DNA from 3 places in the Allofournierella massiliensis genome. Region 3 is predicted to be linked to each of the others. Evidence: predicted binding sites of a transcription regulator. Region 3 holds the regulator's gene; each other region holds the start of a gene.
The links. Region 3 encodes Rex, which represses fermentation and respiration genes when NADH is low (regulators of the CRP and FNR family bind a similar motif). Its sites were predicted from a motif close to ATTGTTAANNNNTTAACAAT; they were not measured.

Region 1 (10,386 bases), on a different contig from region 3:
GACAATCCCCGCACCTGCATCCACGATGATACCCATGTTCGGGTGCTTGCCAGCTTTTTGTTGGCCCGAATCCGGCAGGATCGGAACGAGCACCGCTATCAGGTGCTTTTGCAGCATAGCAACGAGGATCTGCTGCAAAGCCTTCAGGTGGGCTTCTGGAGCATCCGGCGGGATCAGGGAAAGGCTTCCCGGATGATTGTGAACGACACCATGGAAAAGGTGCTGGAATTCGAGCAGTCCGATACGCCGGTGCAGCGCTACAGCTACTGGTATGACCGGATCCCCGAGGAGGAAAGAAAAACGGTGGATCGGGCGCTGGAACAAATGCGAACCGCCGGCACGGTGGTGCAGGTGTGTTTCCCCTGGAATCATCCCCGGCTTGGCCGGGTCACCCTGCGCTTTTCCGGGCTGGTTCTTGAAGACGGTGAGCAATACTGCAAATGGAAAGGGTATTGCCGTCTGGTCGATTGATAAACAAAGGAGAGCATTATTTGAAGCAGATACTGATTGGATTACTGGTATACTGGGTGCTGATCAGCCTGATTTCCGTGGCCGTATGTGCCTGGGATAAACGTCAGGCGAAAAAGGGCGGGCGCAGAGTTCCGGAAAACACCCTGCTGCTGCTTTGTGTGCTGGGCGGAAGCGCCGCGTTCTGGGCGGCGATGTATCGTTTCCACCACAAGACCCGCAAGCCGAAATTTTATCTGGGCGTTCCAGCCATTTTACTTGCGCAGGTTGCAATTGCAATCTGGCTTCTGGTTCGCTGATGTGCAGAATACATATAATCATATAAAAGAAATCCGGAGCCGCATCGAATACGGTTCCGGATTTTTTATATGATTCAGTTTTTCAATTGCCTGGCTCCGCCGCCTGCTGCGGCTGGCAGACAATCAGACACGCAGGCTGGCGCCTTCGCCGGTGCCGGTGCTGTCGTCAAACTCATAGGTGTTGCCGGGCAGCACCGCGTTGAGCAGAATGCCAGCAATGGCGGCGATGGCCAGACCGGACAGGTTGATGGTCACATTGGCGACGGTGAAGCTCAGACCGCCCACCGAGTTGAAGCCCAGGGCGCAGACCAGAATGACCGCGGCGATGATCAGGTTGCGGGAGTTGGTGAAGTCCACCTGATTTTCCACCACGTTGCGCACGCCGATCGCGGAGATCATGCCATACAGCACAAAGCTGATGCCGCCGATGATGCCGGCGGGGATGGAATTGATGATGGCGTCGAACTTGGGGCTGAAGCTCAGGATCATGGCGAATACGGCCGCAATGCGGACTACCCGGGGATCGTAAATTTTGGTCAGAGCCAGAACACCGGTGTTTTCGCCGTAGGTGGTGTTGGAGGGGCCGCCGAGCAGACCGGCCATGCTGGTGGCAAGGCCATCGCCCAGCAGGGTGCGGTTCAGGCCGGGGTCACGGATGAAGTTTTTGCCCACAGTGGCGCTGATGGAGGCCACGTCGCCCACATGCTCCATCATGGTAGCCAGAGCAATGGGCACGATGGTCAGCACTGCACTGATGAATTCGGGGCTTCCATCAATGGCAAACAGGCCCATGGCCTTGGGGTTCAGGGGGATGCCGAACCAGTCTGCCTGCATTACGCCGGAGAAGTCCACCGCACCGGTGACCAGAGCCACCACATAAGAAACGAGAACGCCCAGCAGGATGGGAAGAATTTTGATCATGCCCTTGCCCCAGATGTTGCACACGATTACGGTGCCCAGAGCCACAAAGGCCAGCAGCCAGTTGGTCTGGCAGTTGGTGATGGCGGAGGGAGCCAGAATCAGACCGATGGCGATGATGATGGGGCCGGTCACCACAGGAGGGAACAGCTTCATGATGCGACGGATGCCGAATACCGAAATCAGCAGGCTGAACACCACATACACCAGACCGCTCAGCGCTACACCCGCACAGGCGTAGGGCAGCATTTCGGTGTTGGGAATGGTCTGCTGGCCGCTTTCATCCACCAGCATGGGCGCGACGATGGCAAAACCGCCCAGATAAGCAAACGAGGAACCCAGAAAAGCGGGAACCTTGCCGCCGGTGATCAGATGAAACAGCAGCGTGCCCAGACCGGCACACAGCAGAGTGGTGGAAACGCTCAGTCCGGTAATCAGGGGTACAAGCACGGTTGCGCCAAACATGGCGAACATATGCTGCAGGCCAAGAACCAATACGCGAGGTTTGCCCAGCGAAGTTGCATCATAGATGCCCTGAGAATAGTCGGTGGATGGCGGTGTGTTTTTTGTTTCCTTGCTCATAGAAGAAAAAGCCTCCTCATTTTTATACGGACGTTCCGCACCGCGCCGTACATAGTCAACTTATCCTATCAAAAACAGGACCTTGATGCAGGGCCGCTTTTGAAAAAAACCAGAGCAAAAAACTGGCAGATTAACCAAAAAGATGGGCTTTGCCCCGGTTAGTCATAACCGCAGGCAAAGCCCATCGTTAAACAATTGATTTTATTGATTGAAATGGAACCGGTCAATACTGTGCAAATCCGCTCAGCTCGTCCGGGCCGGTGATGCCGGTATCCATGGCCTTACTGCGGGCCGCGGCATACAGCTCTGCGTAGGTGGCCTGGGCATAGGGATTTACAAAAATCCCGCCGATCAGGATGATCGCGCCCAGCAGATACCAGCCGATAAAGGACAGATCCAGCACGAAGATGTCCATCTTCTCGCCGTCAGTCATGGCAATGCTCAGCTCTTTGGCACGGTCAAAGCTCATGTAGGGGTTTTCTGCCAGCAGATAGGGGATATAGTAATATTGATATTCCTTATAAATGCCGGGAATCAGGCAAAGCAGACTCCACAGAAAGATGAACAGATTCCGCAGGAACATGACCTTGACCACATTCAGGTAGGCGTCCTTGTTGCTGAACACCGAGAACAGGCTGCTGAACGGGGGAGTGCCGCAGCGGTTTTCCATCATATAGCGGCACTGTGCCACCCGCATGGGGCCGCCCACGAAGATTCCCCAGGCCAGGCCCAGCAGGCCGACTACGATAACAATGACCCATAAGACAGAGAAGATAAGTGACCAGTAGGGATCATAACCAAAATTGTCCAACTCCAGAAGCTGGGTCGGCAGATTGATATTCACCGCACCACTGGAGCCGGCACCCAGCAGACCACATACCAGACAGGCCACAAATACCCGCCAATAGCTGCCGCGCAGCACATTGCGTGCGTTGCTTTTTAAAAGTTTACGAGACCAATACATAAAATCGCCTCCTCAAAGGTTGCTGTTTGTTGTATCATTATAGCATGAAGTGTGTTTTCTGCCTAGGAGCTGTGAAAAAGAAAGGAGGCCGAAAAGCAATTGCAGCCCGGGCAGCAGGAATTGATTCTGAAATGCAGAAAGCGAGGTGTTGTATAGTTTGACAAAAACATTGTTATCGTTCTAACAATGTTTGGGAAACTGGTGTATTGTTATTCAATTAACAATATGGTATCATGTTGTCAGTGGGGCAGGGCAGGAAAAATGTCGCCCCGGTTGTTTTGAATCAATCGTTTGAAAGGATGGCAGAACCAATGGCAGAACAGAAGAAAGCTAAGGTTGAAACCGTAGAGAACGGCAAGTCCGAAGTTCAGGTAATGATCGACGGTCTGGTCGAAAAGGCCCAGAAGGCTCTTCAGGAGTTTTTGAGCTATGATCAGGAGACCATCGACCACATCGTTCACGAGATGGCTCTGGCCGGCCTGGACAAGCACCAGGAACTGGCACGCATGGCTGTGGAAGAGACCGGCCGCGGCGTGTATGAAGATAAAGTTATCAAGAACATGTTTGCCACCGAGTACATCTGGCACAACATCAAGAAGGAAAAGACCGCTGGCATCCTGGAAGAGAACGACATGGAAGGCTATGTGGAAGTTGCTGAGCCCGTGGGCGTAATCTGCGGTGTTACTCCCACCACCAACCCCACCTCCACCACCCTGTTCAAATGTCTGATCGCGGTTAAGACCCGCAACCCCATCATCTTCGGCTTCCATCCCTCCGCTCAGAAGTGCAGCGCCGAGGCCGCCCGCATCGTTTACGAAGCTGCCGTTAAGGCCGGCGCCCCCGAGAACTGCATCCAGTGGATCGACAAGCCCAGCATCGAGGCTACCGGTGCTCTGATGAATCATCCCGGTGTTGCCACCATCCTGGCCACCGGTGGCCCTGGCATGGTACAGGCTGCTTACTCCTGCGGCAAGCCCGCTCTGGGCGTTGGCGCCGGCAACGTGCCCTGCTTCATCGAGAAGACTGCGGACCTGCATCGCGCTTGCACCGACCTGATGATGTCCAAGACCTTCGACAACGGCATGATCTGCGCTTCCGAGCAGGCTGTCATCGTTGCCAAGGAGCTGACCAAGGACTTCGAGGATTACATGAAGAAGAACAACTGCTACTTCCTGAATCCCGAAGAAGTTGAGAAGCTGACCAAGTACATGTTCCCCGACCCCAACAAGGGCGTGTTCGCTCCCGTTGTTGGTAAGTCCGCTAACTGGATCGCCGAGCAGGCTGGTCTGAAGGTTCCCGAGAAGACCAAGATCCTGATCGCTCCTCTGCCCGAACCCTCCGAGCAGTACCCCCTGAGCAAGGAGAAGCTGAGCCCCGTTCTGGCCTACTTCGTAGCCAAGGACAACGAGCAGGGCTTCGCTTACGCCAACAAGATGCTGGAGCTGGGCGGCCTGGGCCATTCTGCTGTTATCCACACCGGCGACATGAAGGTTGCCGACGAGTACGGCATCGCCATGCGCGTTGGTCGTATCATCGTGAACAGCCCCTCTTCTCAGGGTGCTATCGGTGATATCTACAACACCAATACTCCTTCTCTGACCCTGGGCTGCGGCAGCTACGGTAAGAACTCCGTGAGCCAGAACGTTACTACCGTCAACCTGGTCAACAAAAAGCGCATTGCGAAACGGAGAGTTAATATGCAGTGGTTCAAGGTTCCCCCGAAGATCTATTTCGAGGAAGATTCCATCCAGTACCTGGAGAAGATGGAGGGCATCAGCCGCGCCTTCATCGTAACTGACCCCGTAATGGTTCAGCTGGGCAACGTGAACAAGATCCTGCATTACCTGCGTAAGCGTGAGCAGTACTGCCACAGCGAGATCTACTCCGACGTTGAGAGCGATCCCAGCGTAGAGTGCATCATGCGCGGCGTGGAGGCCATGCGTGCCTTCAATCCCGACGTGATCATCGCCATCGGCGGTGGTAGCGCCATCGACGCTGCCAAGGGTATGTGGCTGTTCTACGAGCATCCCGAAACCAGCTTCGACGGTCTGCGTCAGCGCTTCCTGGATATCCGTAAGCGCGCCTTCAAGTTCCCCAAGCTGGGCGCCAAGACCAAGCTGGTCGCTATCCCCACCACTTCCGGTACCGGTTCTGAGGTTACCAGCTTCTCCGTTATCACCGACAAGAAGAATGGCAACATCAAGTATCCTCTGGCCGACTACGCTCTGACTCCCGACGTGGCCATCATCGATCCTCAGTTCACCCGCAGCATGCCCAAGAGCATCGTTGCCGACACTGGTCTGGACGTTCTGACCCACGCCATCGAGGCCTACGTTTCCGTCATGGCCAGCGACTACACCGATGGTCTGGCTCTGCAGGCCACCGAGATGGTATTCCACTACCTGAAGGCTTCCTACAACGGTGACAACCTGGCCCGCGAGAAGATGCACAACGCTTCCTGCATCGCCGGTATGGCCTTCACCAACGCCTTCCTGGGCCTGAACCACTCCATGGCTCATAAGCTGGGCGGTGAGTTCCACATCCCCCATGGTCGTGCCAACGCCATCCTGCTGCCCTACGTGATCGCTTACAATGCGACCCGTCCCACCAAGTTTGCTGCGTTCCCCAAGTACAAGGAGTACATCGCCGACGAGCGTTACGCTAAGCTGGCTTGGCGCTGCGGCCTGTGCAACGTGGGCACCGAGACTCAGACCGCTGTGAACAGCCTGATCGAGGCCGTTCGCAACCTGATGAAGGCTACCGATCGTCCCATGACCATCCGCGATTGCGGCATCTCTGAGGAAGAGTTCCTGGCCAAGGTGGACGAGCTGTCCTACAAGGCTTTCGAGGACCAGTGCACCACCGCTAACCCGGTGTACCCCCTGGTCAGCGAGATCAAGGAGCTGTACCTGAAGGCTTACTACGGCAACTAATCGATCGCATAAACACAAAAAGAGGCGGCCGCAAGGCTGCCTCTTTTTGAATGCTCCGGCAAAGCGGCGCTCGGATTCAGGCCCACAACAGGGGAGAAAAGAGAAAAATCGAACGCGTTAAATTTTTTTGAAAATTCTTTGAAAAAAGAGTTGACATCTGTCGAGGGATGCGCTATAATAAACAATGTCGCCGGTGAGAACACCGGGCCAGACGTCCGGGTGTAGCGCAGTTTGGTAGCGCGCTTGAATGGGGTTCAAGAGGCCGTGAGTTCGACTCTCGCCACTCGGACCAAAGCCATCAGCCGAAAGGCTGGTGGTTTTTTTGTTGCTGTAATGCGGGTTTGCGGGCGGTTCCGAGGTGGGAACTGCCCGCAAACCTTTTCTTTTTCCTGGCTATTTTTCCCCTGTTTTGGGGGCCATAATGAATCAATAATGAATGGATTCATTGCGTTGTGCGGCCTGTGCCGGTCTTATTAACAAAAGTCCATAAAATAGGCCGCATCGCCTGCTTTTTGCAAATGGAGATTGAATATCTTTGCACTCCTGAGCAAGGGGAAAGTCACAGTTGTTCTCCTCTGTATTTATTGCAGAGATGGTCGGTATCGAATTGTCACAGGATGATATCCTCAACCAAAACCACGGTAAAACGGTCAGAGGATGATATGTTGCCAAAGAAAAGGCTGACTGTACTTGAATAGACGAAATAATTAACTCAGTTGCCAATGGGCACTCTCGTTTTGAAGTTCCACCATACGACGGTAGAGTCCTCCATGCTTTAGCAGCTCTGCAGGTGTACCTTGCTCAGCTACATGGCCGTTTTCCAGAACTACAATGTGATCGGCCCCTGCCACAGTTCGCATTCGGTGGGCAATAACCAAAACTGTTTTTCCTGCCAAAAGGCGGGAGAGTGCACTCTGCACCTTTGTCTCGTTTTCTACATCCAGGCTGGCGGTAGCCTCATCCAGTAGGACGATGGGAGCATTCTTCAAAAGAGCTCGGGCAATGGAGATGCGCTGCCGCTCTCCGCCAGAGAGTTTTGTACCATTTTCCCCGATGGGAGTATCATACCCCTGGGGCAGGCGACAGATGAATTCTTCACAGTTTGCGGCTGCGGCTGCGGCCCGTACTTCTTCGTCGGAGGCACCTCGCTTGCCCAAACGAATGTTTTCCATCACTGTGTCGTCAAAGAGCACCACGTCCTGGAACACCATAGAGTAATCGGTCAGCAATGCTTCCGGATCCACCGTAGAAATGTCCACGCCGCCTACTTTGATGTTTCCTTCTGTTACATCCCACAGTCGGGCGGCCAGTCGGGCACAGGTACTTTTACCGGATCCGGAGGGACCTACCAAGGCGGTCACTTCGCCCTCCCGAGCGGTAAAACTCACCCCATCCAGCACTTTTTTCTTGTCATAGGCAAAGCCCACGTGGTCGAACTCAATATCGTGGCCCTTGGGCTGAAACACCTCTGCACCCTCAGCCGTGGGGGTGTCGTAGATCTCGTTCATGCGGTCGGCGGATACTTGGGACACAAACATTTCAGCGATGAGAGCCAGGCTCTGGTCAAAAGGCGCATACACGCGGGTGATAACCAGCAGGAACAAAAACAGCAGCATGAAGTCGATTTGCCCGGAAAGAATCAGGCTGGCTCCCACCAGGATGGTGGTGGCTACCCCTAGACGCATGATGACGCTGGCCGCATTGACGAAGATGCCGGTTCCCAGCTCACCCTGGATGGTGACCTTCTCATGGCCGTCGATCTTCTGATTGAGCCCGGCCAGATAGCGCTCCTCCTGATTGGTGGCGCGGATCTCGCGGACATTTTCCAGGGCTTCCTGAATTCCGTCGGAGACACGGATCGCGGCTTTTTTCGTCCGCTCGGAGGTCCGGGCGGAAATCCTCCGGGTGCCGAACAACAGACCGAAGGCCACCGGCACACCCCACAGGCAGGCGATGGCCAGCCGCCAGTCATACACCAGCAGGCACACCGCGATAATCGCCGTGGAGAGATAGGCCCCGTACAGATAGCCCAGCACATGGGACCAGACATGCTCCATGCGGTTTACATCGCCCATAATGGTCTCGGTCAGATCTGCGAGATCACGCTTGCCGAAGTAGCCCAAAGGCAGTTTGCGCAGCCGCTCCGCCAGACTGAGACGGGTGGATTTCACCTCGTTATAGACCAGTCCATAGGTGGCGTAGTACTGCTGCAGATGAGTCACAAAGGAAAGAATCAGGAACACAGCCACCAGCCCGAGCGGGAGGGCTGCGTTGGGCAGCGGCTGGTCGTCTGTGAAGGTTCCCATCAGGCCGTACATCAGCAGATACAGGATGCTCATGCCGCCCATGACGACAAGGTTGACGATGACCGTCCAGAATGCGCCCTTTTTGACATTTTTTACGCCCTGGTCGGTGAGGGCGTATTTCCTCTGAACCTTTTTGCTGAACATATTCTTCACCCCTCTCTCACTGTTCGCTGGTGATTTTCCACTGGACCGCCTGGTTGTAATCCGCCCACATCCGAGCATAGAGGCCGCCGGCGGCAGTCAGCTCCTGATGGGAGCCCTGCTCCACGATGCGTCCCTCCTCCAGCACCAGAATCTTGTCCGCACCGACCACAGTAGACAGACGGTGGGCAATCATGATAACGGTGCGGCCACGGGTCAACTCGGTAAACGCCTTTTGGATTAACGCCTCGTTCTCAGGGTCAGCAAAGGCGGTGGCTTCATCGAGAACCACGATGGGTGCATCCTTCAGGATGGCCCGGGCCAGGGCGATGCGCTGCTGCTCGCCGCCGGAAAGATAAGTCCCCTCGGAGCCGATCAGGGTGTCCATGCCCTGGGGCAGTTTCTCCAGAATGTCCTCACACTGGGCGGCCTTCAACGCCGAGAGCACCTGCTCCCGGGTGGCGTTGGGACGGGCAGCCCGGACATTCTCCAAAATGGAGGCTTTGAATAGGCGGCTGTTCTGGAACACAAAGGCGATTTGATCCATGAGCACATGGGGATCGATCTGCCGCACATCCACGCCGCCCACCTTCACTACGCCAGAGGTGGCGTCCCAGAAGCGGGGGATCAGGCTGGCAGCGGTGGTCTTGCCGCCGCCGGAGGGTCCTACCAGGGCTACGGTCTGTCCCGGCTCCGCTGTGAAGGACACATGGGAGAGGGCGGAGGTCTGGGCCCCGTCGTAAGTAAAGCTCACATCTTCAAATTCTACACGGCTGCTTCCGGGGGATTGGGGGTGTTCAGGCACTTTCAGTTCAGGAGCGCACATGACCTGGTCAATGCGCCCCAGCGCAGTACTGGCCAGCATCATACCGGATGCGGCAAACATGATTTTGGCAAGCGCGGTGGAAATGATGGCGGAGAACACTGCGTAAAAGGCGAAGTTTGCAATAAATCCCGCAAAGTCACCGCCGGCCAGAGCTCCGGGAGCCAGGAAAAGAGCCGCAGGCACCAGGAACACAAAAGCGCCCTCGGTAAAGGTCAGATTGATGGACTGGGGCACACGGCACACATCGCCCTGATAGTGCTCCGCTTTGGAACTGTAATCCTCAATGGCCTCCTGAAAGGCTTTGAAGGAATAAACGGTCTGCTGGAAAATCTTGACCACCGGAATGCCCCGGACATACTCGGTGCCTGCCTTGGTCATGCGATCCTGGGCTGCCTGATACTCTGCCATCAGTTTGGCGTTTTTGCCGCCCATCATGGAGAACATGGCAATCATGGAAATCACCGCCGCCAGCAGGCAGGCCGCGCCCATCCGCCAATCAAAGACGAACATCAGCACCAGCATGGACACGAACAGGGTGATGGTGCCTACGATGTCCGCCAGATTGTGGGCAAGCAAGGTCTCCGTATCGGCCGCCGCCGCATCCAGCCGTCCCCGGATGAGGCCGGAGGCATTGGAGTCGAAGAAGCCCAGCGGGGCTTTCATCACATGGGCAACGCCTCGCTTGCGGATGTTGGCTGCTGTGCGGAAGGCCGCCAGATGGGTACACATCAATCCTGCAAAGTACAGGACGATGCCGGCCACCGCAAAGGCAAACGCCAGCCAGCCGTATTGTGCGATGTCCTGCGCCCGGGTCCAGTCCGGCGCTACGGCGATCAGATCCCGAGCCACCAGCCAGATGCAGATGTAGGGTGCCATGCTCAACAGCATGGACACCGCCGACAGGGTCAGCCCCAGGAAGGTCAGCCCCTTGTGACTGCCTGCGTAGTCC
Region 2 (10,386 bases), on a different contig from region 3:
AGCTCTGTCTGCGGATGCTTTCCACACAGCGGGCAATGTGCAGCTTTGCGTTATAAACCGGCACGATCACACTGACCAGCGGCTGCTCCATCCCTGATTCCTCCTTCGATTCCGTTTGATCCTCTACATTTCAGTGTAGTGCATCCGGCGGCGAAAATCAACCGGATTCCCTTTCCTTTTCTGCAGTTTTTGAGAAGGGTTTGTATTTTTGGTCATCAGCCGGTATAATAGCAGAAAAAGCCCTGCCCAGGCACGGGCGATTTTGCCCCAAAGGAGTGACCATTTTATGATGACCGAGACCATGCAGGCCCTGCGGGATCTGCAAAAGAAGCTGTACGCCTTTCAGTTCGCGCTGAATGCGATCGACTTCGACGCCCAGACCGTGGCCCCCAGCGAAAGCTACCCCGGCCGGGGCGAGGCGCTGGAGGTGCTGAGCGGCATCAAATACAGCCTGATCGCTGACCCCAGCCTGCCCGCGCTGCTGGAAAAGGCCCGCAGCGAGGAGCGCACCGAGCAGGAGGCCGCCGAGGTGGCCGAGCTGCAGCGCATGTACGACGAGACCAGCAAGATTCCCGCCCAGGAATACGCCGCCTTCGTGAAGCTGACCACCGCCGCGGTGAATGCCTGGGAGAAGGCCAAGGCCGCCAGTGATTTCTCGCTGTTCGCCCCCTATCTGGAGCAGATCGTGGCCTACCGCCGCCGCACCGCCGCCTACTTCGATGCCAATAAGGCCCCCTATGACGTGTGGCTGGACCAGTACGAGAAGGGCCTGTCCATGGCCCAGTGCGACGCCTTCTTCGACCAGCTGAAAGCGGTGATTCAGCCGCTGGTGAAGGAGATCGGCCAGCGGGGCGCAAAGATTCCCAGCGATTTTCTGAAGGGCACCTGGCCCATCGAGGCCCAGAAGATGCTCTCCGCCGCGGTGATGAAGCTGATGGGCATCGACGAAAGCCACTGCGTGCTCAGCGAGAGCGAGCACCCCTTCACCACCGAGTTCTACAAGGGCGACGTGCGCATCACCACCCACTACCACGAGGACGACATGGCCAGCAATCTGTACTCGGTGATCCACGAGGGCGGCCATGCTCTGTATGAGCTGCACATGGCCGACCGGCTGCAATACACCTGCCTGTCCGGCGGCGCGTCCATGGGCCTGCACGAGAGCCAGAGCCGCCTGTGCGAAAACTATCTGGGCCGGAGCCTGGGCTTCATCAGGAGCCTGTGGCCCACCCTCACCGAGCTGTTCCCCGCCCAGCTGGCGGGCGTGACCCCCGAGGCCTTCTACAAGGCGGTGAACCAGTGCCAGCCCAGCCTGATCCGCACCGAGGCGGACGAGGTGACCTACTGCCTGCATGTGATGGTGCGCTACGAGCTGGAAAAGCGCCTGATGGACGGTTCGCTGGCCGTGAAGGATCTGCCTGCCGCCTGGAACGCCCAGATGAAGGAGCTGCTGGGCGTGGAGGTGCCGGACGACGCCCACGGCGTTTTGCAGGACATTCACTGGGCCTGCGGCGACCTGGGCTACTTCCCCAGCTACGCGCTGGGCACCGCCTACGGCGCTCAGATGATGGCCTCCATGCGTAAAGAGCTGGACGTGGACGGCCTGCTGGAGGCGGGCAACTGGGCCCCCATCACCGGCTGGCTGGAGGAGCGCATCTGGCAGTACGGCAAGGAAAAGACCCCCGCCCAGCTGCTGCAGAACGCCTGCGGCGGCGCCTTCGATCCCAAATTCTACACCGATTATCTGGTGGAAAAGTATTCCGCCATTTACCAGCTGTAAGGGCGGCGAGGCCTTGCCTTTTGCCCGCGCCTTTGCTATACTGAGTAGCGGAATTAAACATGAAAGCATGGCGGGCGGCCACCGGGTCGCCCGTCAGGTGCCTGAACCTCTCCCGGTAGGTCGCAAGCAGGGAGGGATTCAGGCACCTTTTTTGCTGTGAGGGAGGAAGCAAAAGCCTGTGAACGTATTGCCCAAATTCTGCCGCTATGTGAGCGCCAATGTGATGGGAATGATCGCCCTTTCCTGCTACATTCTGGCGGATACCTTTTTCATCGCCAATGCCATCGGAGCCGACGGCCTGACCGCGCTGAACATCGCCATCCCTGTGTACAACCTGATCAACGCGGCCGGTCTGATGACCGGTGTGGGCGGCGGCACCCGATACGCCATCCTGCGGGCCCAGGGGGAAAACGAATCCGCCAACCGGCTGTTCAGCGGCATGGTGCTGCTGGCCGCCGGGGCGGGCTGCGCCCTGCTGGCACTGGGTGCGCTGGCCGCAGCGCCGCTGGCCGCGCTGCTGGGGGCGGACGCGGTAACCCTGCCGCTGTGCAGCGTGTATCTGCGCACTATTCTGTGCTTTGCACCCTTCTTTCTTTTGAACAGTACCCTGCAGGCCTTTGTGCGCAACGACGGTGCACCCCGGCTGGCCATGGCGGGCATGCTCACCAGCAGCCTTTCCAACGTGGTGCTGGACTGGGTGTTCATGTATCCCATGGGGATGGGCATGTTCGGCGCGGCCATTGCCACCTGCATCGCCCCCATCCTGAGCCTTTGCGTGCTGGCCACCCACTTTGCCCGGCCTGCCAGCCGGCTGCGCTTCTGTGCCCGGGGTGCCGCGCTGCGCCCCGCCGCCCGGGCGCTGGGGCTGGGGGCCTCCTCCTTTGTGTGTGAGCTCTCCTCCGGCGTGGTGTTGCTGGTGTTCAACCTGCTGATTCTGCATTTCACCGGCAACGTGGGCGTGGCGGCCTACGGCATCATTGCCAATCTGGCGCTGGTGGGGCTTGCCATCTTCACCGGTGTGGCCCAGGGCATCCAGCCTTTGACCAGCCATGCCTACGGCACCGGCAACGCCGCCGAGCTGCGCCAGCTGCTGCGGCTGGCGGTTGGGCTGGTGCTGGCACTGGCGGTGATCATTTATCTGGCTGTGAACCTGTGGCCGGACCCGCTGATCAGCGCCTTCAACCGGGATGCCGATCCTCAGCTGGCAGACATCGCCCGCGCCGGTATGCGGATCTATTTTGTGGGTTTCTTCTTCGCCGGGCCGAATCTGGTGCTGGCCGCCTATTTCAGCGCGGTGGACCGACCCCGGCAGGGCTTCAGCGTGGCCATGATCCGCGGCCTGATCGCCCTGATCCCGCTGGCACTGGTGCTGGCGGCGGCGCTGGGCATGACCGGCGTCTGGCTGGCCTATGTGCTGGCGGAGCTGTGCGGCCTTTGCGCGGCCCTCTTCTTTCTGCGCCGGGCCCGGCAGCAAAGCTGATCCGCTTTTCAAGTAAACATGAAATGCCAGCAAAAAAAGCCGTGGAGCAGGCTGCTCCACGGCTTTTTGTTTGGTTCAGTTTTTCCGGCCAATGCGCCGCTGCCGGGCCAGCCGCCACAAGGTGGCCGCCGCCAGCAGGATCAACAGCGGGGTAAAGTTAAAGGAATAGCGGGCCTTGGTCTCCCAGAAGCTCAAAAAGAGCATCAGCCCAAACACGCTCACCCGGGCAAGCGTCAGGGTGCCGGGGCGGGCCCGGCGCACCGCGCCCACCGCACCTGCCAGCACCAGACCCATCAGCAGAAACTGGTACGCCTGACAGTAGTAGACCATGGGCATGTAGCCGGGCTGACCCTCCAGAATGAACCGGTGGGTCCAGTTGGATTTGAGGGGCGTGGCCAGGAATTCCTGGACGTCATACAGCCCGTCGCCCCAGGTGATCACCGCCTTGCGGGTCATGAAGTCCAGCTGCTCCAGCGGGCCCCGGGAGGAATACTGCTCGATGATGAACTGCCGCAGCATCTGCCGCCGGTCGGCCATGGTGGGCAGATCCTTCGCGGCCTGACACACCGGGTCGTTGTAGTTGCCGTCGCCGGTGCTGCCGTAGGCAAACCACAGCTCGATGGGGAAACCGATCTCATCCTCCACCGAGAAATCCAGCAGGCCGCTGTGCTGCCAGGCCTGGTAGCCTGCATTCAATCCAATGAACATCACCACCAGCACCAGCGCCCCTGCCAGCGCCTGACGGGGCTTTTTTTCCAGAAAGAGCTGGATCACCAGCGCCACCAGAATCACTGCCACACTGCCCTTTACCGCATAGCCCACAAAAGCCGCAGCCCCCATGGCCACCAGCAGGGCAATGCGTACCGGGCGGCGTTTTTCGGCCCGGTAGTAATTCCAGCACAGTAGTACCAGCAGCCCGAAGGGCAGAGACAGGGTATCGGAATAAAAGCAGGGGGCCCACAGCACAAAGGGCAGAAAGCCCGCCGAGAGCAGAAAGGTCAGCGCCACGCCGCTGTTGTGGTGCAGAATGCGACGGGCCAGCATACACACCAGCACCACCGCCAGCCAGATGGCCAGCACGTTCAACACAATGCCCGCGTAGATGCCGGCCTCGGTGTCCGGCGTGATGCCGAACAGCCCCACCAGCCTGTACCAGCCGGTGAGCAGCAGCGCCAGACCCAGATTGTTGTTGCAGGTCACATAATACCCGCCCCACACCTGAGGGATGCCGTCGTCCAGAAAATCCGGCAGGCTCTGCAGCACGGTGTTCATATCCATGATGGGCACCTCGGCCAGCAAAAAGCCCAGCCAGCCCAGCGCCAGACCATACAGCACCAGCACCGCACCCAGCAGCAGCCGGAACCGGCGGCGGGGCAACTGATCCAGCAACGGCAAAACGAAGCGGGCCAGCGCGAACAGCACCGCACCCAGCACCGCGCCCGCTGCCAGTGCGGCCAGCCCGTTGTGCTGCCAGCGCAGCACGCTATTCAAAAAGACCCAGCCCCAGATCAGGGCAAAACCCGCCGAAAAAATGCGGGTGAGCTGTTTCTGCATTCCCATTCTCCTCTGCCGTGTGCGCCCGCACCCGGGCGGAATTTTTCTTTATTGTATCACATCACACCGGCAAAACAAAGAAAAAACCGGGAGTGTCCTTCTTGGAAGAACACTCCCGGCAGTTCCGTCTCATGACAAGGCGGGTTCAAAAGCCGCCCCCGGGCCGCTTGCTAAGCCCCGGCGCGAACGTTTTGCATCATTCAGGAAACAGCGCGCAGCTGGCCCTCGCCCTCGGCTTCAAACAGCTGCTGGCGAGGCACAAAGTACACAAACTCGCCGCCCCGGTAGGTGAGCACGCCCCGCTCGCCGGGCTGCAGCTGGCGGGCGATGTGGGCGGGAATGGCAAATTCCACTTCCTGGCCACGGGCGATGAATACGCCGCGATACTGACCCTCGCCGTTGGTCAAAATCCGCTTCACAGTGGCCATCAGGCTCACTTCACCCTTATTCGATTTCCCCTTGCCGGCCCATGCACGCAGCAGCGCGAATGCAGCACACGCCGCCAACAGGCCCGATACGATCAGCATCCACTTCATGGAATTCCCTCCTCAATGTCAATTTTCATTCATCCGCCGGGCCGCTGGCTTTGAGGACCGCGTGCCGGCCGGTTTGATTGTCCGCTTGTACTTGTAAGACGATTGAGGACCGGGTTTTATTTCAACTCTTTCCAAAAATTTTTGAAAATTCAGAAAAATTTTTAAAAGCCGCATTTTGTTCGCCTTTTGCGAACACTTTTCCCCGGTAGCAGGGCGATTTCGCCCTTAAAATACCCACTGGACCAGCAGCATGTAGCAAACCGTACCGCCGGCAATGGAAAGAAGCATCTGCCGTTTCCACCGGTGCAGGCCGATGGTGACCAAAATCGCAATGATTTCCGGCAGGCCGTGGGAACCCGCCGTCCACTGCACGCCCTTCAGGCAGTAAATCACCAGCATGCCGAAGATGGCCCCCGGCAGTGCCCGCCCCAGATACCGCACATAGGCCGGCACCTGACCGCCCCGGAACACCCAGAAGGGCAGAAACCGGGTGAGCATGGTGCCCAGCACACACAGGCCGCTGGTAATGATCTGTTGCGTCAGGGTCATGCGTCCTCCCCTCCTTCCGCCTGCATCCGGTCAATGGGCTTTTTGAGGACCGTAAGCAAAGCCAGAATACAGCCCATGGCGGGCAGCAGGAAGGAATCCACTCCGAAAAGCGCAAGGCACACCCCGCTGGCCCCAAGGCCAATGAGCGAGGGCAGATGGCCCTTCTCCTTGCCCCACTGCTCCAGAAAAATCACCACAAACATGGCGGTCATCACAAAGTCCAGGCCGGTGGTGTCGAAGGAGAGCAGCGACCCTGCAAGGCCGCCCAGCGTGGCGCCGGTTACCCAGTAGGCGTGGTTGAGCAGGGTGACCCAGAAATAGAACCAGCCCCGGTCCACGCCCTCCGGAATCTCTGCGCTGCAGTTGATGGAAAAGCTCTCGTCACACATGCCGAAGATCAGATACCAGCGTTTTGGGCCCACATCCCGGTATTTTTCCAGCATGGCAATGCCGTAGAACAGGTGGCGGGCCTGAAGCATCAGGGCCATCAGAAAGGTCTGTACCGGTGCAAAGGGCGCCAGCAGCATGCTCACCGCCACAAACTCCAGCGAGCCACCGAAGATGGTAAGCCCCATAAGCATGGGATACCAGAACAGAAAGCCGGACACATTCATATAGATACCGTAGGCCATGCCCAGAAACAGAAACCCCGCCAGAATGGGCACCGTGTGGGGAAAGGCCGCGGCCAGCGCCCTGCGGCGCATTCCCTGCTGCATTGTATGTCAACTCCTTTTATCGTGTTATCAGTTTAGCATCAAAAAGCTGGATTGGCAAGCATTCCCGCAAAACATAAAAAAGGCCCCCGCACGGAGGAACCGTGCGGGGGCCTTTGTCATACCCTAAGCAGAGGAGAATTACAGCTCAGCGAAGTACTTGATGGTGCGAACCATCTGGCTGGTGTAGCTGTTCTCGTTGTCGTACCAGGACACAACCTGAACCTGATAGGTGTCGTCGTCGATCTTGGTAACCATGGTCTGGGTGGCATCAAACAGGCTGCCGTAACGGATGCCGATGATGTCGGAAGACACGATGGGATCGGTGTTGTAGCCGAAGCTCTCGGAAGAAGCAGCCTTCATGGCAGCGTTGATGCTGTCAACGGTAACGTCCTTGCCCTTAACAACGGCAACCAGGATGGTGGTGGAGCCGGTGGGAACGGGAACGCGCTGAGCAGAACCGATCAGCTTGCCGTTCAGCTCGGGGATAACCAGGCCGATGGCCTTGGCAGCGCCGGTGCTGTTGGGAACGATGTTGGCAGCGCCAGCACGAGCACGACGCAGGTCGCCCTTACGATGGGGGCCGTCCAGAATCATCTGGTCACCGGTGTAAGCATGCACGGTGGTCATGATGCCGCTCTGGATGGGGAAGGCATCGTTCAGAGCCTTGGCCATGGGAGCCAGGCAGTTGGTGGTGCAGGAAGCAGCGCTGATGATCTGGTCTTCCTTGGTCAGGGTGTTCTCGTTAACGCTGTAAACGATGGTCTTCAGGTCGTTGCCAGCGGGAGCGGAGATAACAACCTTCTTGGCTCCAGCGTTGATGTGAGCCATGGCCTTGTCCTTCTTGGTGAAGAAGCCGGTGCACTCCAGAACAACGTCTACACCCAGCTCGCCCCAGGGCAGCTCAGCGGGATTGGGGTTGGCGTAGATGGTGATCTTCTTGCCGTCTACGGTGATGGAGCCTTCGCCAGCCTCAACGGTGTGACCGTCGTAACGACCCTGAGCGGTGTCGTACTTCAGCAGGTGAGCCAGCATCTCGGGGCTGGTCAGGTCGTTGATAGCAACGATCTCGTAACCCTCAGCGCCGAACATCTGACGGAAAGCCAGACGGCCAATGCGACCAAAACCATTAATTGCAACTTTAACAGCCATTGTAATATCCTCCTTAAGGTAAATGAATTACTTAGGTGTCTTTATTGTATACCAAAAATGGAAAAACTACAAGGGCTTGTCAATAAATTAACACAAAAGTACAAAGATTCCCCGTGCAGCGCCTGTCCTTGGGCATTATCACGGGATATTGTTGCATCATTTGTGCAAACTAACGGATACAGGCCCATAAAACAGGAGGGACCTTCATGCCTTTTGCAAGCGATTCACTGGCCCGGGCGGCTTTTCTGCGCAGCCGGGCCGCCCTTCGCCTGAGCAGAGCAGCCGACGGACAGCGGGGCGGCTATCTTCTGCTGCGCCGGGCCCGGGCGCTGGAGCTGGAGGCTGCCTTTTCGCTGCCCGCCGCATCCTGCCTGGAGCTGAACGACTGGTGCGGCGCACTGCTGGAAGCCGCGGCCGAGGTGTGCCCTCTGCCCCCGGCGTCGCTGCGCTTTTCCGGCTGGGGCGAGCCGCTGCCGGTGGCGGGCCGACCTGCGCTGCTGGAAGCGGTGATCCTGCAGGCGGTGTGCAACAGCCTTCTGTACGCCGGGCCCTGCCCCGGCATGGAACTGCGGCTGCGGGCCGTGGGCGGGCGCGCCTGCCTGTTTTATCTGGACAGCGGCCCCGGCCTTGCCGGAGACATCCGGCCCGGCTTCGGCTTCGGAGCAGCCCGGGCCTTTGCCCGGCAGGCCGGGGGAAGCTTTGCGGTGCGCACGGGCGGGCCGGGCTTTGTGTGCGCTCTTTCGCTGCCGCTGCGCTCCGACCTTCCCCCGCTGCCCGCACCCCGTGCGGCGGAGCTCTGGGAGGACCGGTTCAGCCCGCTTTATATCCATCTGGCTCCCCGGTGCATCCTGCCGGAATAAAGGCAGCCCCGCACGATTCACGCCTGCAACAATACGGTATGGCCTGAAGTTGCCCCCGCCCGGCTTTTATGGTATGCTGATTAACAGCAAAATTCGCCGCAGCGCCGCGCACAGCCGACGCCGGCACAGGGGGCTTTTTCATGAAAAAACGCATCTGCATCTTATATACCGGCGGCACCATCGGCATGATGCCCAGCGAACAGGGCTATGCGCCCAGGCCCGGCTGCTTTGCCGGGGGGCTTGCGGCCATTCCGGAGCTGACCAGCCCGGACATGCCGGACTGGGAGCTGGTGGAGATGGACCCGCTGCTGGACTCCTCCAACATCACGGTGCACGAGTGGTGCGCCATCGGGCAGGCCATTGCGGACCGGTATCATCAGTTCAACGGCTTCGTGGTGCTGCACGGCACCGACACCATGGCCTACACCGCCTCGGCCCTGAGCTTCATGCTGGAAAATCTGGACAAGCCGGTGGTGCTCACCGGCAGCCAGATCCCGCTGTGCCAGCTGCGCAGCGACGGACGGGACAATCTGATTACCAGCCTGCTCATCGCCGCCGAGGGTGTGGTAAACGAGGTGAGCCTTTATTTCGGCGGCCAGCTGCTGCGGGGCAACCGGGCGGTGAAGAGCTCGGCGGACGGGCTGCAGGCCTTCTCCTCCCCCAATTATCCCCCGCTGGCCACCGCCGGGGTGGACATCCGCTACAACAAAAGCGCCATCGGCGCGCCCCGGGTGAACGGCCCCCTGCAGCTGGCAAAGCTGGAGAACGTTCCCATCGGCGTACTGAAGGTGTTCCCCGGCATCCAGTTCGAGCTGTTCGACTCGATTCTGACCGAAAAGCTGCAGGGCATCGTGCTGGAGACCTTTGGCGCAGGCAACATTCCGGACTACGACGGCGCACTGCTGCCCCTGATCCAGAAGGCCTTCGCCCACGGCACCATTCTCACGGTGTGCAGCCAGTGCCCCCAGGGCGCAGTGCACATTGGTACTTACGCCACCAGCAGCGGCCTGAAGGCTGCCGGCGCGGTGAGCGGGCTGGACATGACCACCGAGGCCGCCGTGGCAAAGCTGTACTACCTGTTCAGCAAGGGCTACGACCGGGACACCATCAAACACTGGATGGAACAGGACCTGCGAGGCGAGCTGACCAGCGCCCGCTGACATTCTTCCATAACGCATCAAAGCGCCCCCTCGGCAGTTTTGCCAAGGAGGCGCTTTTCTTTCACGTTTCAAAAACTTATTCTTCCAGCGCCTTTTCCAGCGTATCCACAATGATCTCCAGCGCTTTGACGCGGGCAAACTTTTTGTCGTTGGAGGGCAGGATGTGCCAGGGGGCCTTCTGGGTGCTGGTCTTTTGCAGCATCTCGTCCACTGCCTGCTCGTAGGCGGGCCATTTTTCCCGGTTGCGCCAGTCCTCATCGGTGATCTTCCACTGCTTTTCCGGGGTGCTCTGGCGGCTGTTGAACCGTTCCAGCTGGGTATCCGGGTCGATGTGCACCCAGAACTTCAGGATCACCGCGCCCCAGTTGATCAGCTCGGCCTCGAACTCGTTGATTTCGTTGTAGGCACGCTGCCAGTCGTTCTCGGTGCAGAATCCCTCGATCCGCTCCACCATCACCCGGCCGTACCAGCTGCGGTCAAAAATTGCGATGTGGCCGGTCTTGGGCAGGCGGGTCCAGAACCGCCACAGATAATGGCGGGCCTTTTCGTGGGGCTCCGGGCTGGCGATGGGGTTCACCTGATAGCCCCGGGGATCCAGCGCG
Region 3 (10,386 bases):
AGGATTACATCTATGACCAGGAGCTCTACGAGGAGAGCGAATACACCGATGGGTTCATCCCGGCGGGTTCCGTGATCTTCGTGGGCCAGTACAAGGGCAACCCGGCTTACAATGCCGTGATCGTTTACGATCAGAATGGCAAGATTGTGGGCTACGGTGAAAACGGCGAGGGCAGTGCCGAGCAGATCATTCTGGCTCCGGTTCCGGACAAGGGCGATCTGGGCAACACCTCCGACGGCCGCTGGGTCTACTGGATCAGCCCCGACGCAGTTCTGCCCGAGCAGGTGCGCGTGGAGCTGTACCGTGTGGACGATGCCCTCACCAATCAGGGCCAGCGTCTGGTCAGTGACTCCCTGTGGGTGCAGGTACCCGAGAGCCTGCCCTCCATCACCATTTCCGGGGATAAGTAAGAATTGGTATTGCCCCGCTTCGGGGCCAAGCATAAAGGAGTAAGACATGAACAAAAAAATCATCGGCCTGATCGGGGCTGCGGTTTTGGTCATGGCGATGCCCCTGCAGGGGTTGGCGGCCGCGGATGCGGCCCCCAGCCTGCAGCCTGTTGAAGGAGGGGCCAAAGTGTCCCTGGATCTGCATCAGGCAGGCGCGGGCGAGGGCGTGAATGCTCTGCAGATGAGCTTCACGCTGAATCCCGTATCCGGCTCGCTGGACAAGGCCAGTGTGAGCTTTGATTTCGACAATGATCTGGCCGGTACCGTAAAGCGTTACAGCTTTGATCAGAACAGCGGCGTCCTCACCGTCTATGTGGCGGGTGCAAACGGTCAGCTGTTTGATAACGATAAAACCGACCTGGGCAGCATCCAGGTGAAAGCGGCGGAAGGCGAATATCTGGAGCTGGCCATCACCACCGGCCTGCCCAGAGAGGATGAGGATTCTGCCGAGCAGCTGGCAAGCGGCCTGAGTCTGCTTCGGGCGGGTTCTTCCAAGGAAACCCTGACCATGCAGGCCGAAACCCTGAATGTGAATGTGGGCGAAGTATCGCCTGATCCCGAACCCACCGAGCAGCCGGAAGCTACCCAGAAGCCTGAGGCAACTCAGAAGCCGGAAGCTACCCAGAAGCCCGAGGCAACTCAGAAGCCGGAAGCTACCCAGAAGCCCGAGGCAACTCAGAAGCCGGAAGCTACCCAGAAGCCTGAGGCAACTCAGCAGCCGGAAGCCACACAGCAGCCTGAGGCAACCCAGAAGCCTTCCGGCGGTTCCAATCAGAACGGCAGCAATCAGAGCAGCAATAACCAGAGTGGTACTGCTGCCAGCGCCACTGCGCAGCCCGGAACCACTGCGACCAGCAAGACCCCCGGTACTTCCTCCACCGCTCAGAGCGCGGTGAGCGAGTCCGCTTCCGAAGAGAGCCAGGCTCAGAGTGAGTCTGCCTCCAGCGAAGCCCAGAGCCAGGCAGCCGAGAGTGAAAGCCAGGCTCAGAACCAGAGCACCGCTTCCCAGACCGAAAAATCCAAGGTGAGTGTACTGCCTGTGGTAATCGGCATTGTGGTGGTGGCTGCCGGCGTGGTAATCTGGCGCCGCGGCCGCGACTGATTCATTCACTTCCTCTTCAATTTCTCCATAAAAGCAAGCAGCAAAAGCCGCCCGGATTGTTCCGGGCGGCTTTTGCTTTGGCGCACCACTACCCAAATGACGGCTTTTCCGCTATAATAAAAAAGAATGTTAACCGAAAGGAAACGATCCCATGGAATTACAGATTTTCAAGGCCATTGTGCATGTGCTCGATTCCAGCGGCGGTGCGCCGGTGTTCTCTGACCGGCTGCTGGAGCTGGACGGCGATACCGCCGACTATCTGGCGGCTCATCTGGAAAAGGCCTATTACAATGACGCAGTAAAAAACTGCAGTTTTTTGCCGGAATCCACTTTTCCGGCGCTTCTTCTGGAAAATCAGGATTTTGTGCAGTGCTCCAAGCAGGTGGCGGATGAATTCTTTCAGGTCATGCGCACCAGCCCGGCCATCCCCAATGCGGATCTGATCGTGGTGTACTGTTCGATCAACGGTCACGAGAGCATTGCCATTCTGAAAATGAACTATAAGGCTGCCTATGCCCACTACTATCAGCAGGTGGAGGGGCAGCACTATAACGCGCTGATCAAGCAGCGCACCCTGCTGCCTGCCGCCGGTTCCAAGCCGGATGAGTCGGTGATTGTGGACATGACCGACGGCTCCATCAAGCTGGTGGAAAAGAAATATGAGGTGGATGGAGCTAAAATCTTCTATCTGTCCGAGCGGATTCTGCGCAGCACCCAGGCCCAGCCTGAGCGGGCCAAGCTGCAAACGGTGCAGGCTGCAGCAGCGCAGGCGGTGCGCCAGAGCTATGAGGATAACCAGAAGAGCGACAGTGAGATCGCGGCTATTCTTTGCGAAGAGGCGGTGGCCGGAGACGGCAATCTGGAGGTGCAGCGGGTCAAGGAGCGGCTGGAAGAGCAGTTCCCGCTGGCGGTGGAATCCTTCACCCAGGAGCTGGAAGAGGCAAATATGCCGCTGGAGGAAACGGTGTCGGTGCCGCCTGCCCGCATCAAGCGGATGGAATACCAGTCCATCAAAACCGAAAGTGGCATTGAGATGAAGATCCCCACCAGTCTGCTGCGGGGAGACAACGATTATGTGGAGTTCGTCAACGAGCCGGACGGAACCATCTCGCTGCTGGTCAAGGGCGTGGTACTGTAAATAAAAACACCCGGATGTCTGTAAATAGCATCCGGGTGTTTTTGTTTATTATCAAACAGTAATGCGCGGGTGGCGGCGGTAAAAATCCTCCCGCTCCCTGAAATAGCACTGGGCACACAGGCTTACATATTCCACGTCGCCGCCCTGGTCGATGACAACCTGATCGCCTTCAAATACAAACTCGCCGTTCACCTTGCGGCCGTTGCAGGTGGCCTTGCGACCGCAGAAGCAGATGGTTTTCATCTCTTCCACCGCATGGGCCAGCTCCAACAGGCGGGTGGAGCCGGGGAAACCCTTCAGCGAGAAATCCGTACGCAGGCCGTAGGCGATCACCGGGATATTCAGCTCCACGGTGATGCGCAGCAGCTGCTCCACCTGCTCAGGGGTGAAGAACTGGCTTTCGTCGGTGAGGATGCAGGCCGGCGCGGGCGCACGGGTCAGCAGGTCTTTTACCAGATCCAGAATATCCAGCTTGGGAGTTACGGCAATGTCCACCAGCCGGGTTACGCCCAGACGGCTGACCAGTTTGTCGCCGCCCTTGGTGTCCACGCTGGGTTTCATTACCAGCACCCGCATGCCACGTTCCTCGTAATTGTAGGCCACCTGCATCAGGGCGGTGCTTTTGCCGCTGTTCATGGCGCCGTAGCGAAAATACAATTTTGCCATAGTGTTGCACAAACCTCTTTGTAAGGCGAAGGGCGGGCGTGCCCCTTGCCAAAAGTCAGCCCGGCTGCGCAGAACGCAGCCGGGCTGCTGTTTTTGATGTAATCAGTCGTTGCGCAGCCGATAGCCAAGGCTCATCAGGCTGTCGCCCAGGTGGGCATTTTCCACCGTTACATTGGGGTAAGGGATGGAAAGATCATAATGACTGAAGTTCCAGAAGCCCCGGATTCCCAGCTCCACCAGCCGGCCGGACAGCTCCTTTGCGCCCTCGCGGGGCAGACAGAGAACGGCCACCTGAGGCTTGTGGGTTGCACAGAAGTCCTCCAGCTCGTCGATGTGATGAATGGGGATGCCGTCCAGATTCTGGCCCACCAGATCCTGCTGCACGTCAAATACGGCCAGCAGATGATACCCGTTGGTATCGGTGGTCAGAAAACGGGAGACCGCCCGGCCAAGACGGCCGGCGCCGATCAGAATGGTGGGCAGCTTTTCGCCGTCGCCAAACAGCAGGCGGCCGATCTCGTGCAGCAGCACATCCACATTATAGCCGATTCCCTGCTGGCCAAATCCACCGAAGCAGTTGAAATCCTGGCGCACCTGGCTTGCGGTGGTGCCCATCATCCGGGCCAGTTCGCTGGAAGAAACCTTCACCACGCCATTTTGCTGCATCTGGCTGATATAGCGGTAATATTTGGGCAGCCGCTTGATCACCGGCAGAGAAACCTTTCCCTGAGCATGATTCATAAAACAATCACCGTCTTTTGATTTGATTTCGGGCGTCGGGCCGGCACTGTGGCCGTGCTCGCGCCGCGGGGGGCAAAAGGCGCGACCGGGCCTTTTGCTTAAATATCCATACTTTATAATACTGGATTCCAAAAGCCTTGTCAAACCAATTGCGGCCTGCCGGAGCGCTTGCAAGGCATAAAGACAAAAAATTCGTGCAAACTGATAGAAAAATGCAAAGGAGAGAACGGACCAATGCTCAAAAATGATACATCGCAGCCCACCGATGCACAGGTGGAACAGGAGAAGCTGGAGCAGGATTTCATGATGGATACCGGTTCGGTGATCCGCACCAAGGGCCGTCATGCCATCCACTGCCTTACGGTGATTGGCCTGATCGAGGGGCATGTGAGCGCCGGGCAGGAACAGAAGGTGACTCGCTATGAACATGTGATCCCTCAGCTGGTGGCCATTGAGGAGGATCCGGAAATTGAGGGCCTGCTGGTGATTCTGAATACGGTAGGCGGTGATGTGGAGGCCGGGCTTGCTCTGGCCGAGCTGATCAGCGGAGTGACCAAGCCCAGCGCAGCGCTGGTGCTGGGGGGCGGGCACTCCATTGGCATTCCGCTGGCGGTCAGTGCAAAGCGCAGCTTCATTGTACCCACCGCCACCATGACCATTCATCCGGTGCGCCATTCCGGTCTGGTTTTGGGGGTGCCCCAGACCATGCGCTATTTTGAGCAGATGCAGGAGCGGATTACCGGTTTTGTGGAAAGTCATTCCAACATCAGCGAAAAACGGTTTCTGGAACTGATGATGCACACCGGCGAGCTGGTGATGGATGTGGGCACCGTGCTGGGTGGTGAACAGGCCGTGGAAGAGGGCCTGATCGACGAGCTGGGCGGCCTGGGTGACGCGCTGAACTATCTTTATTGCCAGATTGAAGCCAATCGAACCGGCACGGGTGGCGGCGAAGGGGCACGACAGGGAGAAAGTGTCCGATAAATTGGGTTTTAAAACCTTTTGTTTTATGCTACAATAGATAAGTTCCGAAAAGATATTCCCGCGCACAGAGCGCGGCGTCCCCGCTGCCCGGTCTTTTCCGGAGCGGGGGCCGGAAATACATACAACGAGGGAAAGAAACGTATGGCACAAAAGAAGAAACCCGCCGCGAGAAGCGGCGCGAAAACCACCCGCTCCCGCTCGCGGCGCAGCCAGCCGGATGTGGCCCAGAGCTGGAGCATTCTGCTGTTTGGCCTGGGCATCGTTCTCATCGCCATGGCGCTGGTGGCCGGGCAGTCGGTCTGGGCCATGCTGCGCGGCGTGCTGTTCGGTGTGTTCGGCGTGTGCACCTACTTGCTGGGGCCGGTTCTGCTTTACATTGCGGTACTGGTGGCATTGGGGCGGCCCATCTGGGCGCGCTGTGCCAAGTCTCTGCTGCTGATGATGCTTATCTGCGGCACGGCGGTGGTATTTTCCAAAATTGATCTGGTGGGCCTGAGCTTCGGCGAGACCACAGCCGCGCTGTACGCCAATGGGCAGGGAATTCTCGGCGGTGGCCTGTTGGGCGGCATTATTGGCGGCACCCTGCTGGCTCTGTGCGGCCATCCGGCGGCGAACATCCTGCTGGTGATTCTGCTCATTGCCATGATCATGTGGTATATGGGCGTAACGCCGGGTGACCTGTGGCAGATTGCGGAGGATTATCTGGGCGACTGGCGTGCCGACCGGGACGCTGCCCGCCAGCAGCGTGAGGCCTGGGAAGAGGAGCAGCTGCGCCGGGAGCCCGAGCGCCGCGCTGCCGCTCAGGAGCGTGCGGCTGTCCGCCAGCAAAAACAGGAGGCCTTTACCCAGCGCTTCCGGAGAAAGCCTCAGGTGGACATCGACCTTGGGCCGGACCCGGTGGTTGCCACCGAGATCGAACCCCAGCCTGAGGAGCCGCTGGTGGGCCCTGGTGGTACCTTCGGCATGTATCCTCCCATGGATTCTTCTCAGCCTTCCGAGCCCAGTGAGTTTGAAACCGAAATTCCCATGGAGGAGCCCCAGTCCGACCCGGATGTGGGCTTCGAGCCTTACCCCAGCAGCAGCCCGGATTATGCCTGGGAGATGCGGTTTGACGATGCGCCGGAACCCTCCGACGCGGACGAGCCTCCCTTCCAGCTGGATCAGCCGATTCCGCTGGATCTGGAGCAGCCTGCCACCGGCGGCACCGAGCTGGACAGCCTGATCCACAAGGCCATGGAACCCAGCCAGACCATGGGCAATTCCTATGGCGAACCCCTGCGTCCGCTGAACCCGGCGGCAGCCCCGGCAGAAACCGCGCTGGCCGAGCCTGCCGAACGGCCCGCGGCTTACCGGTACCCCCCGCTGGACCTGTTCCAGGTGATGGAATCCGCGGAGGATCCGGGCGTGGAAGCCGAACTGAAAAAGAACGCCGAGCTGCTGGTGAGCACGCTGGAGAGCTTTGGCGTAAAAACCCGCGTGCTGGACATCTGCCGCGGCCCCTCGGTAACCCGATACGAGCTGCAGCCGCTGGCCGGCGTGAAGATCAGCCGGATTACCGGCCTTGCCGACGACATTGCGCTGAATCTGGCGGCGGCCGGCGTGCGCATCGAGGCGCCCATTCCCGGCAAGCCTGCCGTGGGCGTGGAGGTGCCCAACCGGAAATCCAGTCCGGTGGGTATCCGGGGAATCTTTGAGTCCCAGGCCTACACCCGCAGCGCCTCGCCCCTGACGCTGGCACTGGGCAAGGACATTGCCGGCAACGCTCAGGTGGCGGACCTGTGCAAGATGCCCCACCTGCTGATCGCTGGTTCCACCGGCAGCGGTAAGTCGGTGTGCGTGAACAGCATCATCATCAGCTTTTTGTACCGTTCCAGCCCGGAGGACGTGAAGCTTATTCTCATCGACCCCAAGGTGGTGGAGCTGGCGGAATACAACGGCATTCCCCATCTGCTGATGCCGGTGGTCACCGAGCCCCGCAAGGCGGCGGGTGCGCTGGGCAGCGCCGTGGCCGAGATGGAGCGCCGTTACCATCTGTTTGCTGAGAACAACGTGCGCGACATCAAGAGCTTCAACCGGATGGCCGCCGAGACCGACGGTATGGAAAAGCTGCCCTACATCGCCATTATCATCGACGAGTTGGCTGACCTGATGATGGTGGCTGGCAAAGAGGTGGAGGACTACATCTGCCGCATTGCCCAGAAGGCCCGCGCCGCGGGCATGCACCTGATCGTGGCCACCCAGCGCCCCAGCGTGGATGTAATCACCGGTCTGATCAAGGCCAACATTCCCAGCCGAATCGCCTTCGCGGTATCCAGCCAGGTGGACAGCCGTACCATTCTGGATGCGGGCGGCGCGGAGAAACTGCTGGGCATGGGCGACATGCTCTTCATGCCGGTGGGCGCATCCAAGCCCCTGCGCATTCAGGGTACCTATGTGAAGGATGAGGAGATCAGTGCCGTGCTGGACTTCATCAAGAAGGACAACACCTCCCAGTACGACGAGAAGATGATCGAGGAGATGGAAAAGCACGCGGTGCCCGAGAAGGCCTCCGGCGGCGACGGCGACGACGAGGACGACGGCCACGACCCCATGCTGGAACAGGCGGTGGAGGTTGTCATCGATGCCGGGCAGGCGTCCACCAGCCTTTTACAGCGCAAGTGCAAGCTGGGCTATGCCCGCGCTGCCCGCATCATGGACGATATGGAGCAGCTGGGCGTGATCGGACCCTATCAGGGCGCCAAGCCTCGGGAGGTGCTCATCACCCGTCAACAGTGGATCGAACGGTCCATGCGGGCGGACAATGCCCCTGTGCCGGAGGAGATTCCCTGAACCTGCGCTCTTGTACATGCAGGGCGGGATTTGCTACAATAGAATCAAGCCAGACGTTCGTGCCCCCGGCAGACCAGCGGCCTGCCGGGGGCGCTCTGCGATCACGGATGTGTTTTACCAATGGAACCGGGCCGCTTTGGCCCGCGAGGAATAGAAAGGAGATTTCCTATGCAGCAGGGCACACAGTTTTTGCCCATCAGCAAGGAGGATATGCGCCAGCGCGGCTGGGACGAGCTGGACTTTGTTCTGGTTATGGGTGACGCCTATGTGGATCACCCCAGCTTTGGCCCGGCCATCATCGGCCGCATTCTGGAAGCTGAGGGCTATCGGGTGGGCGTGATCAGTCAGCCGGACTACACCACCTGCGAGAGCTTTAAGGTGCTGGGCAAGCCCCGCTACGGCTTTTTCATCGGCGGCGGCAATGTGGACAGCATGGTTGCCCACTATTCGGTGGCCAAGGTGCGCCGCAAGGTGGACGAATACACTCCCGGCGGCGTGGCCGGCAAGCGGCCGGACCGCAGCGCCACTGTTTACACCCAGCTGGCCAAGCAGGCTTACCCGGATCTGCCGGTGATTCTGGGCGGTCTGGAGGCCAGCCTGCGCCGTTTTGCCCATTACGACTACTGGATGGACACCGTGCTGCCCAGCATTGCCGAGACCTCCGGGGCGGATATCATCAGCTTCGGTATGGGCGAACACCAGACGGTGGAGATCGCCCGGCGGCTGGCAGCAGGGGAGAAGGCCAGTGAGATTCGGGATGTGGCGGGCACCTGCTACATGACCGACTTTGCCCATCTGCCCGCAAAATATCTGGAATGCGCAGGCTTCAACAAGGTGAGCACCGACAAGGTGGCATACGCGAAGGCTTGCCGCATTCAGATGGACAATCAGGATTCCGTCACCGGCCAGATCATCGTGCAGAAGCAGGAGCACGGCTATCTGGTGCAGAATCCGCCCGCCAAGCCCCTCACCCGGCGGGAGCTGGACCGGGTGGCAGCCCTGCCCTACACCCGCACCTGGCACCCCAGCTACGATGCGCTGGGCGGTGTGCCCGCCATCGAAGAGGTGGAGTTCTCCATCATCCACAACCGGGGCTGCTACGGCGGCTGCAACTTCTGCGCCATCACTCTGCATCAGGGGCGGCGGGTCACCAGCCGCAGCGTGGACAGCGTGGTGGAAGAGGGCGAGCTGCTCACCAAACAGCCCGGCTTCAAGGGCTACATTCACGATGTGGGCGGCCCCACCGCCAACTTCCGGCTGCCCAGCTGCGCCAAGCAGATGACCGAGGGCATGTGCCAGGGCGGCAAAAAGTGCCTGGCCCCCGGCCCCTGCCCCCACCTGATCATTGACCACACCGAGTACCTGAACATGCTGCGCCGTCTGCGGGCTCTGCCCGGGGTAAAAAAGGTGTTCATTCGCAGCGGCATCCGCTACGATTACCTCACTTGGGACAAGGACGAGACCTTCTTCAAGGAGCTGGTGGAGCATCACGTCTCCGGTCAGCTGAAGGTGGCCCCGGAGCACTGCGCGCCCAACACCCTCAAATACATGGGCAAGCCGCCGGTGGAGGTGTTCAACAAGTTCTCCAAGCGGTTCTATGAGCTCACCAAAAAGGCGGGCAAGAAGCAGTTTCTGGTGCCCTATCTGATGAGCAGCCATCCGGGCAGCACGCTGGAGGATGCGGTTTATCTGGCGGAATATCTGTACAAGCACAACATCCGCCCGGAGCAGGTGCAGGACTTCTACCCCACACCGGGCACCGTGTCCACCTGCATGTTCTACACCGGGCTGGATCCCTATACCTTAAAGCCGGTGTTCGTGGAAAAATCGCCGGAGGGCAAGGCTTTGCAGCGGGCTCTGCTGCAGTATTACGAGCCCCGCAACGCGGAAAAGGTGGTCAAAGCCCTGCACAAGACCCACCGGGAAGATCTGATTCCCCTGCTGGTGCCCGGCTACAAGCCGAAGGTCAGTGCGCAGGCCCGGCCCGTCACCGGCCGCAAGAGTGCCCAGAATGCTAAAAACGCAGCCCGGCCGGTGCAGGGCCGATTTGTTCCCAATCACGGCAAGGGCGGCGGCAAGAATTCCGGCCGGCCCACCTTTGCTCCCAAGACCAGGCGGAAGTAACCCATGGCAAAGCGGAGAAAAAGGCGTACACGGCGCAAAAAATATCCCATCCGAATCACCTTTTCCCAGGGCATTGTATTTCTGCTTACAGCCTTCTGTCTGGTCATCGGGCTGCGGCTGGGCCTGAATGGGCAGGCCGCAGGCGGCGGCTTTACCTGGGAGGATATTTACGACGTTCTGGGTGTTTCCGCCCGGCCGCAGGGGCTGGAAAATCTGCCCTCGGATGCGCAGGCAGTGCACTTTATCGATGTGGGCCAGGCGGATGCCACCCTGCTGCAAAGCGGTCAGGAGTACTGTCTGGTGGATGCGGGCGAGGCTTCCAGCGAAGAAGCGCTGCTTTCCTACCTGGATGC

Region 1: a site for Rex is predicted at 3,437-3,456, ahead of adhE (bifunctional acetaldehyde-CoA/alcohol dehydrogenase). Genes of this name have one in related genera too.
Region 2: a site for Rex is predicted at 7,840-7,859, ahead of gap (type I glyceraldehyde-3-phosphate dehydrogenase). Genes of this name have one in related genera too.

What each region holds. Positions count from the first base shown of each region.
Region 1 covers NZ_CAXSWZ010000016.1:53,256-63,641, reverse strand. Annotated here, with positions in the region: gene ACESYO_RS09930 (EAL domain-containing protein) at 1-471, shown strand, start outside; gene ACESYO_RS09925 (DUF1294 domain-containing protein) at 441-767, shown strand; gene ACESYO_RS09920 (uracil-xanthine permease family protein) at 891-2,267, opposite strand; gene ACESYO_RS09915 (DUF975 family protein) at 2,491-3,231, opposite strand; gene adhE (bifunctional acetaldehyde-CoA/alcohol dehydrogenase) at 3,543-6,164, shown strand; tRNA gene ACESYO_RS09905 (tRNA-Pro) at 6,380-6,456, shown strand; gene ACESYO_RS09900 (ABC transporter ATP-binding protein) at 6,872-8,614, opposite strand; gene ACESYO_RS09895 (ABC transporter ATP-binding protein) at 8,631-10,386, opposite strand, start outside.
Region 2 covers NZ_CAXSWZ010000002.1:219,528-229,913, reverse strand. Annotated here, with positions in the region: gene ACESYO_RS02340 (glycosyltransferase family 2 protein) at 1-91, opposite strand, end outside; gene ACESYO_RS02335 (carboxypeptidase M32) at 287-1,780, shown strand; gene ACESYO_RS02330 (MATE family efflux transporter) at 1,959-3,260, shown strand; gene ACESYO_RS02325 (hypothetical protein) at 3,336-4,814, opposite strand; gene ACESYO_RS02320 (hypothetical protein) at 5,015-5,350, opposite strand; gene ACESYO_RS02315 (branched-chain amino acid transporter permease) at 5,576-5,899, opposite strand; gene ACESYO_RS02310 (AzlC family ABC transporter permease) at 5,896-6,615, opposite strand; gene gap (type I glyceraldehyde-3-phosphate dehydrogenase) at 6,754-7,764, opposite strand; gene ACESYO_RS02300 (ATP-binding protein) at 7,971-8,624, shown strand; gene ansA (asparaginase) at 8,765-9,784, shown strand; gene pap (polyphosphate:AMP phosphotransferase) at 9,861-10,386, opposite strand, start outside.
Region 3 covers NZ_CAXSWZ010000001.1:83,619-94,004, forward strand. Annotated here, with positions in the region: gene ACESYO_RS00445 (fibronectin type III domain-containing protein) at 1-410, shown strand, start outside; gene ACESYO_RS00450 (hypothetical protein) at 457-1,551, shown strand; gene ACESYO_RS00455 (nucleoid-associated protein) at 1,703-2,689, shown strand; gene ACESYO_RS00460 (thymidine kinase) at 2,741-3,355, opposite strand; gene ACESYO_RS00465 (redox-sensing transcriptional repressor Rex) at 3,458-4,096, opposite strand; gene ACESYO_RS00470 (ClpP family protease) at 4,331-5,080, shown strand; gene ACESYO_RS00475 (DNA translocase FtsK) at 5,222-7,909, shown strand; gene ACESYO_RS00480 (YgiQ family radical SAM protein) at 8,078-10,033, shown strand; gene ACESYO_RS00485 (ComEC/Rec2 family competence protein) at 10,037-10,386, shown strand, end outside.